2 regions of the Paenibacillus nitricinens genome follow, and region 1 is predicted to be linked to the other one. Evidence: riboswitches for the same ligand, from Rfam matches in the RefSeq annotation. Region 1 holds a riboswitch; the other holds the start of a gene.
The links. Region 1 has a riboswitch for cyclic di-AMP ahead of ACN6KS_RS02825 (hypothetical protein). Riboswitches for the same ligand answer to the same signal wherever they lie in the genome.
Positions count from the first base shown of each region.

Region 2: another riboswitch for cyclic di-AMP. It lies ahead of ACN6KS_RS00190 (ubiquitin-like domain-containing protein); the one in region 1 lies ahead of ACN6KS_RS02825 (hypothetical protein).

Region 1 covers NZ_CP183948.1:617,603-625,095, reverse strand. The annotation lists gene kdpA (potassium-transporting ATPase subunit KdpA) at 1-1,568, opposite strand, end outside; gene kdpF (K(+)-transporting ATPase subunit F) at 1,581-1,658, opposite strand; gene ACN6KS_RS02825 (hypothetical protein) at 1,785-2,201, opposite strand; cyclic di-AMP (ydaO/yuaA leader) riboswitch at 2,392-2,581, opposite strand; cyclic di-AMP (ydaO/yuaA leader) riboswitch at 3,004-3,169, shown strand; gene ACN6KS_RS02820 (hypothetical protein) at 3,743-4,252, shown strand; gene ACN6KS_RS02815 (hypothetical protein) at 4,292-4,744, shown strand; gene ACN6KS_RS02810 (hypothetical protein) at 5,030-5,221, opposite strand; gene ACN6KS_RS02805 (ABC transporter permease) at 5,254-6,543, opposite strand; gene ACN6KS_RS02800 (ABC transporter ATP-binding protein) at 6,536-7,438, opposite strand; gene ACN6KS_RS02795 (ATP-binding cassette domain-containing protein) at 7,443-7,493, opposite strand, start outside.
Region 2 covers NZ_CP183948.1:37,017-44,509, forward strand. The annotation lists gene yabA (DNA replication initiation control protein YabA) at 1-171, shown strand, start outside; gene ACN6KS_RS00165 (tRNA1(Val) (adenine(37)-N6)-methyltransferase) at 296-1,069, shown strand; gene rsmI (16S rRNA (cytidine(1402)-2'-O)-methyltransferase) at 1,066-1,980, shown strand; gene ACN6KS_RS00175 (AbrB/MazE/SpoVT family DNA-binding domain-containing protein) at 2,305-2,559, opposite strand; gene ACN6KS_RS00180 (HD domain-containing protein) at 2,865-4,148, shown strand; gene ACN6KS_RS00185 (TatD family hydrolase) at 4,191-4,961, shown strand; cyclic di-AMP (ydaO/yuaA leader) riboswitch at 5,159-5,388, shown strand; gene ACN6KS_RS00190 (ubiquitin-like domain-containing protein) at 5,670-6,833, shown strand; gene rnmV (ribonuclease M5) at 7,009-7,493, shown strand, end outside.

The DNA of each region.
Region 1 (7,493 bases):
TTGTCTGTGCGGAACGTGCCAATCGTCTCAGGAACCGGCTTCTTCTTAAGCAGAGAACCTGCTACCGCCAGCATTGCGATAATAGAGACATAACGACCTAGCAGCATGACAATCCCGGTTGTAACATTCCAAAAGGTTGTGTTGTCCGCAAGTCCCTCAAAGCCTGAACCATTGTTCGCGGCAGAAGAGACATATTCATATAACACTTGACTGAGCCCATGGAATCCAGTGTTCGTAATCGTTCCTTGCCCCAAATCGGTCAGGAATGCAGCTGCGGTTGGCACAAGGATAATGAATGGATGAACAAGGATCGCAATGGCAATCAGCTTCATCTCCTTGGCCTCTATCTTCCGTCCGAGAAACTCCGGTGTTCTACCAACCATCAATCCACATAGGAAGACTCCCATGATGGCATACATCAGCATATTAATTAGTCCGACACCTTTCCCACCGAAAACATTGTTGAGCATCATCAGTGCAAGAGGCGTAATGCCTCCCAGTGGCGTCAGCGTATCATGCATATTGTTAACACTACCTGTTGTAGCTGCGGTTGTTACTGAAGTAAACAAGGAAGACTGCGGTATGCCAAAGCGTACCTCTTTCCCTTCCATACTACCTTGTGAAGATTCAATTCCCAGTGCATTGATCGCAGGGTTGCCCTTTGATTCTGCATAAAAGTTCAGGCTTAATAGCAGTACGAACAAGGTCATCATCGCAGTAAAAATCACCCAGCCCTGACGTTTGTTCTTCGCAAACAATCCGTACATATAAGGTAGCGAAGCCGGCAGCATCCACATGGAGAGAATCTCCAGAACATTCGTAAGTGGATTAGGGTTCTCAAAAGGATGTGAGGAATTAGCCCCGAAGAAGCCGCCCCCATTCGTGCCCAAATGTTTGATCGATTCCAAAGAAGCGACTGGCCCGATAGCAATTTGTTGGGTTTGCCCTTCCAGAGTAGTGACCTCAAGCGAAGGCTTTAGCGTTTGCGGCACATGCAAGCCTACCAGCACCAATGAAACTAACAAAGCTAGTGGAATGAACACACGAATATGTGCTTTGACGAAATCCTCGAAGAAGTTCCCGACTGATTTCTGGCCTGTGATCCCTCTGACAAAAGCAACCGCAACAGAAAATCCGCTCGCTGCAGACGTGAACATCATCATCGTGATGACGGCCATTTGTGAAAAATACGAAAGCCCCGTCTCCCCGCTATAATGCTGCAGGTTCGTATTGGTCATAAAGCTGATCACCGTATTGAATGAAAGCGTCTGTTCCATATCTGCAATTCCATTCGGATTTAGCGGCAGTCCCCGCTGTAATCTAAGAAAAATATAACTGAAAGTTACCAGTACGATATTCGTTAAAACAAAGGTGAGCGCATATTTCTTCCAGGACATTCCGTCCTTTTTTTTCAGGCCGATCAGCTTAAAAATCCCTTTTTCTATACCTCCAAACCAGCGATCCGTACGGTTCGGTTCATTAGAAAATACATAATATAAATACGTGCCCATCGGCTTAACCAGCAAGATGAGAATTACGATTACAAGAGCGATTTGCAAAATGCCCATGAATGCCCCTCCTTAAAATTTCTCCGGATGAATCAATGCGTAAACCAGATATACAAACAGTAATAGGGTAACAGCGATTACTAGAATCACAGCTTATCCCTCCCTGTATCCTCAACTACACCTGCGCACCAGCGCATAAATCCATAAAACAACCCGTAAATCACAGCTAGCGTAGCCACCATATACAGATCCATCATATTTCCCGCACTCCTTCTTTTATCCTTGATGAGGTGATCTGTCGATCAGAAAATCAGCATCACCACTGTGGGAATAGATTACATAACTTGCGCCAAGTCTTTTATAGACCAATCTAGGATTTATTGAGCTTGTGATTACAAAAATCGGCTGTGTCGTCCAAGTGCGGCACATCTGAATATAGCGGCAGCATAATGTAAAGCTGCTCTCGAACAGATATACCCGGCCTACCGGGAACGGCGGGCGAAACCAAGTATTCTGATGGCGGGTATCTACTAGAACAACTTGCTCAATCCCCATCTCTTCAAGTAGGGACTTCTCAGGCAAGTTGTTGGTCAATCCGGCCATCTTAATGCCTCTGAATTTTAGAAGCTTAATAAAATGTTCTCCTGCCTTCGTTGGCGCACATACCAGTACATATTCATTCTGATCTGTCATCTCTTATTCTCCTCAAATGCTTTGCTTGTAAGATCAGAGCTTGATCACCCTGGTCTTGAAAGAAAAGCTACCGCTAATGATGAATATAACGACCTCTTCGTGAGGTTTTCCATAAATGCTTTGCTTAAAAAAGCACAGCAAAAAGCCACAAAGGATTCTCCTCTGTGGCTCGCTAGCGGTCACATTGCACTCATCCTCTCTCCATACGCTTACGAGGTTAGCTGTCGGATTCGGGCGGTGAGAGTCGCCCTACCTGTATAGATGCGAGCACACTCGCATCCTCTACAGGATTCACCCCATAACCGGCTTCCGACTCTCACATCGTCTGCCGATTGTTGGTTCCCCCGCTTTCCTTAACGGAAATTAAGCGGATCAAATATTCGATTGTTGTGTTGAAACAGGAGTAATCATACCCTTATGCAGGAAGTATTGTAAAACCTGATTGATGCCAAAATAATGCAAATTAAAAACTATTTTCGTATTGGATAGCGCTTACTTGATATCCAATCTCTCTATATCTCTTGTTTACTCGAATTTGAATCGATTAGCGAAATACGGGCATACCACGTGATTTTATTCACCACAATTGGAGGAATCCCCAAAAATCGCCTTTATAGGAAAGGAAACAAGAAAGCGAGATTAAGCGAGGAAGAAGCCCGATAACGCGCAATAAATACCTATTTGGATCCTTTTTTCGTCGTAGTCGGCAGGATATGGATAAAATTGCGCTCAAAAGAACACTTTCTGTTTTTACAGAAACACCTTGAAAAGAGTATGATTCGGGTTGAATCTATTTCACGAAATACATTCAACGCTGAGTTCCTGCTTTTGCAGGGAACGGGGGAACCATCAGGCCACATGGCCTACTTGGGGTGAATCCGAAGGAGACTGTTCAAGTCTCACATAGGTAGGGCGACTCTCACCGTCCGAATCCGGCAGCTAACCTCGTAAGCGTAAAGAGAGAGACCCTTGATCCGCCACGCTTTGGCACAGGTGTGTATATACCTGTATTCCAAAACCGCAGCAGAGGTCCTCCTCTTGCTGCGGTTTTTGCGTTACCTGATTCTATAGGGTGATAGCATGCTGGACGGGGTGAAAGGAATGAAACACTATTATTGGGGAACTCAGTAAGGGCTACTTGAGCCGAAAAGTCTAAATTATGTTTACTTTGGAGTTCACTTCGCCATTTCAACAGCCCATCTACCTGTGAATACTGTTTGGATCGAACGATTATATACGAAATATATAAAAACATCCGAGAAAAGCAACAGCTGAGGATTGGTCAGCACACCAACGTTTTCCGTGTCTCACCGCTTTTAAGGAACCGTGAAAAGATGTTGAAGTCGGTTGGTACGCAATGAGATCCCGCAACAACCTTCCCTTACATTTATCCGTTATACGCAAACAGAGATTCTTACTATGGCTGGAGCATACCGCAGTCTGTGAGTATGAAGCTGAAATGCTCGCCTGTATAGAGAAGGCTAACGTAATTCACCATGTAGATCTAAAGCTTTTGGAAACCTAAGGAGGAGAAAACCGTCATGGACCAGCGAAGACTATCTCGCATAGAAGTATTTGTCTTTGATTCACCTGAGCCTATTCACTATGGAATGGAGGCTCATCAAGGCAGCCGGTATGGCATCCTGAAACTTACCTGTAAAGGAGGTAGCAGCTGGGGGGCATGTCTTATCTCTGCCAATACCCAAACCTTCGACCTTATTAAATGGAGTTCTTTTCTCAGAATGATATACCATTGCCGGCTTGAGGAAGCGATAGATAAAGTACGTACCCATGGTTCAGAGTGGGATCAGACTCAGTTTGAGCTAGTACAAGGTGCTTTACAGGATTTAAAAGCCAAGCTGCAGGGTAAATCCTTGGCAGGGCACATTGAGCAAGGTCGTCTGTACAGAGCTGTTGCTGGTGGGAGAGATTCCAGAGGAGGGCGGCTATATTATAAACCATCCAGTGTTGCGCTTCAAAAACATAGTTATCCAGAACCTGATACCGCCGAGCTTATAAACAAATCCATTTCTTACTTTTCTATATTATAGGTTCATCCCATAACCCATTCTGAAAGGATCGTGTTTATCATGCCTGACCCCTTACCTGCTGAATCACCCCGTAGAGCTATATTTGCAGCGTGTGTTCAAAAGTGTACGAATGATATCTATGCGCTCAGTTCTATGTTGTTACAACAATCAGCAGAAGCCGAGAAGGTTACTATCCGTACTTTTAAAGAGCTTCATAAACTATTCCGTCAAAAAAGCTTCGACAGCCAGCTATTCTCTATCGAAGCTTACCGCTCTTGTATCCGACAATGCGCTGATTATTACACGCGCCGGTCTCTCCTATCTGCCAAGGCATTGCCTTGGGAGGAACAGCTTGTAAAAACGATGTGGTATGGCCTAAAGCTATCTTTACCTCAAATAAGCATTATCCTGCAAAAGAGTGTTCCTGTACTAAAAGCGCAGCTTAGACATGTGCGGGAGCAACTGACTGTTCAAGAGGATTTACTGCCTAGTGGTAATCTATCCGTTGTGTAGCCCTAATGGGAAAAGACATTTGGTAAGTTTGCGAACTTCATGGACCTTATTGGATCAAAAACACCAACTACCCCCCATCCATATCGAACAGCTGCACTGGAGTCCGCAACTATCTTCCAAAGGCGGTTTACTCGCAAATAACGCCTGCTGAGTCCGGATGAAGCTAAGATTAGATCTACTCCTTCATAATGAATATCAACAAAGGAGAAGCAGCGGCTACATAACTTTTACGATATGTATACAAAAAAGCCACGGCATCTGCCGCGGCTTCCTTATTCCCTACTATTACGCTTTGCTCTTACGCGCCTTACCGTACATCCACAATCCTGCAACCATCCCTACCATGGCGATACCAGTTAATACACCTTGAGTGAAATCCATTAAAATGGATCCATCTGTCGGGAGCATTCTACTAACCATAGCTAGAGATACCGAACTCATTAAAAGCATCATATTATTTTGTTCACTTTTAGTCATGATTACCACTCCTTAAAAGTTATTTAAGCCACTTAGATCTTGTAAGCCTTCATCGCTTTTCTGATCTCTTTAATACTTGGACGTTTACCGTACATCAATACGCCCGTGCGATAAATCTTGGCAGCCAACCATCCAAAGATGAACGTGGTAACAAGCAGGATGGCTAATGACACAATAACTTGCCAAATCGCTACTTCACCGACACCAATTCTGAGCAGCATGGTCAATGGAGAGGTGAACGGCACATAACTCGCTACCTTAACCAGCAGAGTATCCGCATTGGAGATACTGAATAGTGGAACATAGAATGCTACGAAGCCTAACATCATAATCGGCATAACCGCTTGGCCAAGATCCTCTGTACGGCTGACAATTGAACCTACAGCTGCATACATCAAGGCATAGAGGAAATAACCCAGTACATAAAGAACAATCCCATAAAGCAACAAGTTAATATTAAGCTGGCCTAAATCCAGGTCTAAATCTTTCAAAATCGTTGCATTATGCGGAAGCTTAAGATTGACGACTACCGCTGCGATAATGACGCCAATTTGTAATAATCCTACTAAGAAGACTCCGATAACTTTACCGAACATTTGCGCTAACGGTGAGGCACTAGTAATCAGAATCTCCATGATCCGTGAGCTCTTCTCCGAAGTAATCTCAGCTGCGATCATATTACCAGTCATCATGATAGACATGAAGAACAGCATAAGCATGGCGTATACAATAACGTAATTAATAGCTGGAGCGGATTCCTGCGACGCATCTTTATCTCCCGCAGTCCCATCAGGGTTGAGCTGCTGAGTAGCTATCTGTACCGGTGTTGACATAGCAGCAATCTGCTCCTGTGTCAGCTTGTCGCCAACAACGAACTGGGTGTTGGCCTGCTGAAGGGCATTTTGGAGATAGATTTGTACATCGCCCTTCAATTCACCACTTTCACTATAATAAGTAACGGGTGGAAGTCCTTCACCAGTCGATTCTGCAAAAGTAACATACCCCTCTACAGTCCCTTCATCTAAAGCTTTCTTTAGCTCCGCATCATCGGCAGAAGTATATTGCACAACTTTCGCCTGCGGCATTCCTTCAGGTGAAGTATATGCCTTCAACAACTCTGCAGCCTGATTTCCATCTTCCGCGATCACAGCAATTTGAGTCTCTGCGTTTGTTTTAGAATCACCCTTAAACTGATCGATGATATACGGAAGATTCATCCCGATGCTGAGCAGCAACACTAGAATTAACGTAGTAATCATGAATGATTTCGTTCTTACTTTATTTTTAAAGGTAAAGCCAATAATTGTCCCCATCTTATTCATGAGATTCACCCACCGCTCTGATAAAGATTTGATTTAACGTTGGTTCCTTAATTTCAAAATGCTCCACTTCACCCTGCGCCATCGCCTGCTGTAGGATACGTTGTGCTGCGCCGATCTCACTGATTGACAGCAGATAACCTCTCTCCTGTCGCTGTACTGCTGTTACACCTGCAATTGATTCTAGACCAGTCACTTCGTTATCCGTACGCAACAATACTTGTTCACGAGGATACCCACTCTTAATCGTACGAATATCGCCCTGCACGACAGTATTGGAACGATCCAGAATCGTAATATTACGGCAAAGCTCTTCAACATGCTCCATCCGGTGAGTAGAGAATAAGATACTTGTTCCTTGATCACGCAATTCTTTTACCGTATCTTTCAGTAGTTCCACGTTAACAGGGTCCAAACCACTGAAGGCTTCATCAAGGATCAGAATTTGCGGCTTATGAACAACTGCGGCGATAAAGCCCATTTTCTGCTGATTCCCTTTGGAGAGCTCTTCAATCTTCTTATTGTAATAATCCGGAACCTCAAACCGATCGAGCCAGTAGCGAAGGCTCTTATCTGCATCACTAGCCGACATCCCGCGCAGACGTGCCAAGTAGACGATTTGATCGCTTACCTTTACCTTTGGATATAATCCTCTTTCTTCGGGCAGATAGCCCATGATTTGCTGGAGTTCGCTGTTATAAGGCTTTCCATTATATAAAATATTCCCGCCATCAGGGTAAATTAGGCCAAGCACCATACGCATTGTGGTTGTTTTTCCAGCACCATTTGCCCCCAGTAATCCGTAAATTTCCCCCTTGCCTACCGATAAATTAATTCCGTTTACAGCGGTTTTTTCTCCATATTGCTTCATTACACTTTCCAGCTTTAAGGCTTCCATTTCTCTAGTCCCCTCTCTTGTGATCAATCAGGATAGGACGGTATCCCTGTGTCCA
Region 2 (7,493 bases), 580 kb from region 1:
GAGGCGGAAGCTCTTTTAGCTGCCGGAGAGGGAACAGAAGAGGTTGTCGGGGAAGGTTATGACAACTTGGCCCGGCTTTACCATGAAGGCTTTCACATCTGTAATGTTTATTTTGGACATTTACGTACGGAAGGTGATTGTCTGTTCTGTCTTTCTTTTCTTAATAAATGAGGATATCCAGCCGTAGGAGATTGATCCTACGGTTTTTTTTGAATTTTAGCTGAATGAAGATAGTCTTGTTTCGATGATTATGCACAGAGATTTTAGCTCAACAAAAATTTTAGGAGATTACTACATGACAAATTCTTTTAACGATATATCTGTTCCTTTGCTGCCGACGGAGCGGGTGGATGATTTATTAACGCATGACTTGCGAATTATTCAAAGTGATGAAGTATTCAGCTTTTCTATGGATGCTGTACTGCTTGCCCGTTTCGCCAGCGTTCCGCCCCGTGGGAGAGTCCTGGATCTTTGTACTGGAAATGGCGTAATTCCTATTTTGATGACGACCCGAACTAAAGCTTCTATAGAAGGGATTGAAATTCAGCCCCGTTTAGCGGATATGGCTCGGCGTAGCGTGGCTCTAAATGGGCTACAGGATCAGGTTGTGATGCATGAAGGCGATTTACGTGAGTTATATAAAGTGGCAGGGCATGGCGTATATGATGCGATAACAGTCAATCCTCCTTATATGCCGCTTAACGGCAGTGACCTCAAGCTGAACACTCATCAGGCTATGGCTCGTCATGAAATCGGATGTACACTGGAGGAGGTTATTCAAGCCTGTGTGAGACTGGTTCGCACCGGAGGAAAGGTAAGTATGGTTCACAAGCCACAACGATTGGTCGATATTATTAGTTTGATGAGAAAATATAGGCTCGAGCCCAAAATTATCCGCTTTGTACATCCACGTGCGCATCTGGAGGCTAACATGGTATTAATCGAAGCGATGCGTGATGGTAAGCCGGAGGTTCGTTTACATCCACCACTCATTGTATATAATGAGGACAATCAATACTGTCCAGAAATTATGGACATCTACTATGGTGCTAAAGAGGGTAAATCATGACGATATCATGCCAAAGCAGTTTTCAGAACAATAACAATACACATAAGCAGGAATCAACCGGTTCACTCTTTTTGGTGGCAACACCGATCGGTAATTTAGAGGATATGACTTATCGTGCTGTTCGCACATTGCAGGAATGCGATATTATTGCAGCTGAGGATACAAGACAAACCCGAAAATTGTTGAGTCATTTTGAAATTACACCCTCTATGCTGTTCAGTTATCATGAGCATAATAAGGCTGCCAGTGGACCTGAACTTATCCGCTATATAATAGAAGGAAAAAATTTGGCTCTCGTCAGCGATGCCGGTTTACCAGCCATTTCTGACCCTGGTGCAGACCTTGTAGCCCTTGCCATAAGTCACGGTATACCAGTAATTCCTATACCTGGAGCTAACGCAGCTTTGTCAGCATTGATTGCCTCTGGTCTGCCTACGACTACTTTCACTTTTGTCGGCTTCTTACCTCGAGAACGTAAAGATATCCGTGCGGTATTAAGTCCACTTCGTTCGGCGCAAGGAACTATATTGTTCTACGAATCTCCACATCGCGTGGTGAAGACACTGGCTCATCTCCATGAAGCATTTGGCAATCGGCGAATTGTGCTTGCTCGTGAACTGACGAAGAGATATGAGGAGTTTCTACGTGGGACGATCGAGGAATGTACGGATTGGCTCGCTGAACATCCACCGCTTGGTGAGTATGTCATTGTCGTTGAAGGTGAGAGCAAGGAAGATGCTGAAATGGCGGAATCGGCTTGGTGGCGGACGTTAAGTATTGAAGAACATGTTGCTCATTACGAAGCAGCAGACATGCCTCGTAAAGAAGCTATGAAAAAAACGGCCTCTGATCGTGGTGTGTCAAAGCGTGATATTTACAACGCACTTCTGGATAAAGCTAAGCAGGAGTAAGTACTATTAATGGATTCTAATTCTAAGAGGTTAACAAGGAGCGAAGGATATTACGAAGCTGACGAGGTTATAGCCTGAAGGTGGTTCCCAAAAGGAAGCCCATTATAGACCAGAGCAAGGTAAAAACTCGGATTACTTCGTGCTCTCACCGTATTACCCATCATTAATAGGTGTCATGGGGGGAGTAAAGCCTTTAGACACCTTTTGGGGTGGGAAACACAGGTAATTGCAGAAAAAAAATACCTCCCGCGGTCACGGGAGGTCAAGGAGATATGAAAAGGTTAGAATTAACAATTTGATTAGTTCTATTATATACTATTTATTTTAGTTTGTCACAGGGGTAGGGATAGTAGAAATGCATTCATGACAAACTATTTTTCCTTTGAAGTAAGTTACGTTCTCAGCGTTGCCGCAGAAAATGCAGGCAGGCTCATATTTTTTAAGCATAATGCGTTCACCATCAACGTAAATTTCAAGTGCGTCTTTTTCACCAATGCCAAGAGTACGGCGCAATTCGATGGGAATAACTACCCGTCCAAGTTCGTCTACTTTTCTTACAATTCCTGTTGATTTCATCATACCAATCGTTACTCCTCTCAATGTTCCAAAAACGTCATTATTCGACATTGTTCACTGTTTTATGATATTCATAATACCAACGATTCCCAAAACAGTCAACCTTTTTTCATAGGTTGAATTAAGAACTTTTTCACTAAAACTTTGAATTGCCTATACCAATTGCGAATTCTAAATAAAAAGTAAAAATAAACTTTGTCGATTTACCAAGACTAAAAACGTCATAATTCGACAAAGTACGACATAATTACTTATTATATACTTATATTGGTTAAAATCATATTAAATTTAATAAAGGAGTTGATCTCATGAAGCAGCCGCTCACAGAAGAAAAGGTTTTCAAAGATCCGGTTCACAATTATATCCACGTGCAGGATACTATTATTTGGCGACTAATAAATACAAAGGAATTTCAGCGTTTACGCCGAATTCGCCAGCTGGGTACCTCGTATCTTACCTTTCATGGCGCAGAGCATAGTCGGTTTTCTCATTCTCTAGGGGTATACGAAATTACACGTAGAATTATTTCGCAATTTGAACGAAGCGGTTATAAGGATTGGATTCCTGAAGAAAGTCTGCTCACCTTGTGTGCGGCTTTGCTGCACGATCTGGGGCATGGTCCATTTTCCCATTCTATAGAAGAAGCTTTTGAAATGAATCATGAGGATTGGACTTGTCGAATTATTCTGGAGGACACAGAGATTACTGAGATCTTGCGTGATGTGGAGGAGGATTTTCCTCGTAAAGTAGCCTCAGTAATCGCTAAAACTTATGAGCATGAAATTGTTGTAAATCTGGTTTCAAGTCCGCTAGATGCTGATCGCATGGATTATTTGCTGCGTGATGCGTACTATACAGGTGTAAACTATGGAACGATCGACATTGATCGGATTTTAAGAATGCTGCGTCCTTATAATGGTCGAGTTGTTGTAAAAGAATCGGGAATGCATGCCATTGAAGATTATTTAATGTCGCGTTATCAAATGTACTGGCAAGTGTATTTTCATCCGGTGACACGTAGCTCAGAGATTATTTTGCGACAAATTTTCCGCAGAGCCAAGGAGCTTTTCCAAGAGGGGTACAATTTTAGTTTCATGATTAATCCGCTGGAGGATTTGTTCCGTGGTGAGGTGACAGTAAAGCAATATTTAATGCTGGATGAAGCATTGGTACAGACGGCTTTTATGCAGTGGACGCTTGAAAAAGATGAGCTACTAAGCGACTTGTGCACCCGTTTTATTCATCGTAAACTGTATAAATACGTTGAGATGGAGAATCTCGATACAGATATGATTAGTGAAATTCGCAGCAGTTTTGCGGCAGCGGGTCTTCACCCAGAATATGATTTGGAGATTGATTTTCCGACAGATCTGCCCTATGATGTGTTCCGTCCGGGAGAAGCTTTTGACAATAAACAAATTCTGCTGCTTGATCGGCATGATCATCTGCGGGAAATTTCAGAGGTATCCGATATTGTACGTTCTATTAGCGGCATTCATCGTGGCAGATATCATCTTTATTTTCCTCAGGATAAGTTGAGAAAAGTGCTTACACGATTGCCTTCTTCTATCGCAGAGATTTTTGCAAAATAATACAAAAAAATATAGCATTTTTGACAAGGAGTGAAGGTTAAAATGTATCTGTTTGACACACATACGCATCTGGATGCGCCTCAATTCGACGAGGATCGCGAAGAAGTTATCGCTCGTGCTGTAGAAGCAGGAGTTAGCAAGATGATTAATATCGGATTTAATCGGGAGACGATTCCCTCAACGATGAAGCTGGCGGAATCTTACGATTATATTTATGCGGCAGTGGGTTGGCATCCTCAGGATGCGATTGATATGAAGGATGGAGATCTCGATTGGATCGCTTCTCTATGCAGTCATAAGAAAGTAGTGGCGATCGGTGAAATCGGACTGGATTATTACTGGGATACTTCTCCCAAGGATGTGCAGCATGAAGTTTTTCGCAAGCAAATTGGACTAGCCCGCGAACTGAATATGCCGATTTGTATTCATGATCGTGATGCCCATGAGGATGTTGTACGGATTTTACGGGAGGAAAAAGCAAATGAGGTTGGAGGCGTGATGCACTCGTTCTCAGGAAGCTGGGAAACAGCTAAGATGTGCTTGAATCTTGGTTTTCATTTATCCTTTGGAGGACCTATTACGTTCAAAAATGCAAGAGTGCCAAAAGAAGTACTTGCGCAGACCCCTCTAGACCGATTATTGATTGAAACCGATGCTCCATATTTGACTCCGCACCCCTTCCGCGGAAAGCGAAATGAGAGCGCTCATGTGAAGCTGGTAGCAGAGGCAGCAGCTGAAATTAAAGGGTTAACATGGGAAGAATTGGCTAATATAACGTATGCGAACGCACTGGAACGATTTGGGATTGAGTGAAAACGGAAGAAAAACAGGCGAAAAATAGAGAATGGCCGATATATTAAACTTTTTTAATATAAAAACGGCTGAATATTACAATATTTTAACCATATTTTTGCTTAAACGTGGTTGAATCGTCCTTTACAACATGCATCAAAACAGGATATCATCTTTTCAGTGATGTGAGCTGTGTTACAGTGACAGCCATATATTCATGGATCGTCTCGCTGAGTCTCCGTATGGAGAACGGGGGAACCAATATTGACCTGCCGCATGCCTGTATTTAAAATACGGTTTAGACGTGCCGTAGGACAGTATTTGATTTCTTCACGTGGTCTTTGGGGTGAATTTAAGGGCAACCGCCATGAGCGGGTGACCTGAAATAGGGCGTCTCTCTTTCGTCCGAACCCGACAGCTAACCCCGTAAGCGCAAGTAAGAGAGGCAACCTCGTGCATAAGCATTCTCTATTCTGATATTGGAGAAGCCACGAAAGAGTCCTCAGTTGAACTCTTTTTAGGCTTTTTTATTTTTGAATAAATAGAATGTTACCCACATACTGTTATATAACAGGGGTGGGAGTAGCTGTGCCGAGCAGGCGATCCATGAGCAGGAGACGCTAAGTTATTACGTGCGTGTCCTGTGACAATCTCAAATAGTTTCGTCAAAGGAATTCAGTCCTCATGATATACAATTGACGACGGGGCTATGTAAGGAGGATGGAGAGAATGGGCGTATTCCAACCAGAAGTATCCCATGATTCGCAGTCATCCAGCAGGTCTTTCGCATTACGGTGGGAGCAAGTAAATACTCGCGTGCTTTTACTTGCAGGCGTGATTTCAGTCGCTATCGCGTTACTTATTCTGCTGTACGTACACGGTCAAAGTAACAAACAATTATTTTTAGTAATAGACGGGCAAACACAGACGCTTGAAACGCGGGAAGCGCTTCTTGGTGATGTGTTGGAGAAAGAGCAAATTTCGCTACAGCCGCATGATGAACTATCTTTAGGTCTGAGTGATGAAATAAAAGACGGTGACCGTGTCGTTATCAATCGTGCGCAGAAAATTAGTCTTACTGCGGATGGAGCAACAAAAACGTTATATACGACCGAGGATACAATTGGTAAAGCAATTGAGAAAATGGGCATTACCCTAGAAGGTCATGATAAGATTTTCCCTTCGTTAGACACCACCATTTCTGCAAACATGGAGGTTAAGATTGTTCGCATCAACAAACAGACCGTACAGCGAACAACTAACTTACCCTTCAGAGTCATCAAGACAGCAGACCCCTCCCTTACTGTGGGAACAGTTAGAGTGGCACAGGCAGGCAAACCAGGCGTCATGATTCAGCATATTGAAAAGATCTACCAAGACGGAGAACTGGCCTCTATGCGCATGATTGGTAAGGAAGTACAAACGGTAACGAAAGATAAGATTATTGCCGTTGGTACCAAAGCACTTCCTAAGCCGGCTGTAGCTAAGACTACAACAACTTCCAAATCAAACACTACTTCAAAAACGGCTAAAGTTAGCGCCAAGACTAATAACGTCACAAGCAAGGCTGGCGTAGACTTTGAGTACAAGAAGATGATTAAGAATGTCTCCATGACAGCCTATTCGTCAGAAGAGGCAGGTATAGGTACCAAAACGGCTTCCGGAACACGCGTAACGGAAGGTCGCACAATTGCAGTAGACCCGAATGTAATTCCTATTGGCTGGTGGGTATATATCGAGGGACTTGGATTCCGCCGAGCAGAAGATACTGGCGGCGCCATTAAGGGCAATAAAGTAGATGTCTACTACGATTCACTGAGCCATGTTCGTAATTTCGGTCGTAAATCACGAACCATTTATGTGATTGGACCTGTGAAGCCGGAGTTAAACTAGGCTGAAGCTTTTGCAAATTATTCTTTGATAAGCTATAGTGATGATAACCGTTAAGGAACGCCAGATGATCATTTCGTTGATCGCAGAGCAACCGCTCATCACTTATACATTCTTTAACCAAAAGAAGAGGAGCGAAACCTCTTCTTTTTTGCTTTTTTTGGAAGGAGTCAGAGATATGATTAAGGAACTAATTGTCGTCGAAGGTAAGAGTGATACCGTCGCTGTTAAACGCGCTGTAGAAGCAGATACGATTGAAACTGGGGGCTCGGCTGTAGACCGGACCGTAATTGGGAAGATCGCGCTTGCTATGGAGCGTAGAGGGGTGATTATTCTTACGGACCCAGATCACGCCGGTGAACGAATTCGCAAGATTGTGTCTGCAAAGGTGCCGGGCTGCAAGCATGCCTTCATTCCGGAGAAGGACGCAACCCGCAAAGGAGATATCGGTGTGGAGAACGCTTCTCCAGAGGCGATTCGTCATGCGCTGCGGAATGTACATACCTCTTTTGAAGGAGCACCTGCTTTAATCGGACTTGAAGATCTAATGGCCGCTGGAATGCTTGTACACCCTCGGGCAGCTGAAAGACGTATGGCACTTGGTAATTTGCTTGGAATCGGATATTGTAATGGCAAGCAGCTGTACAAGCGGCTGGCGATGTT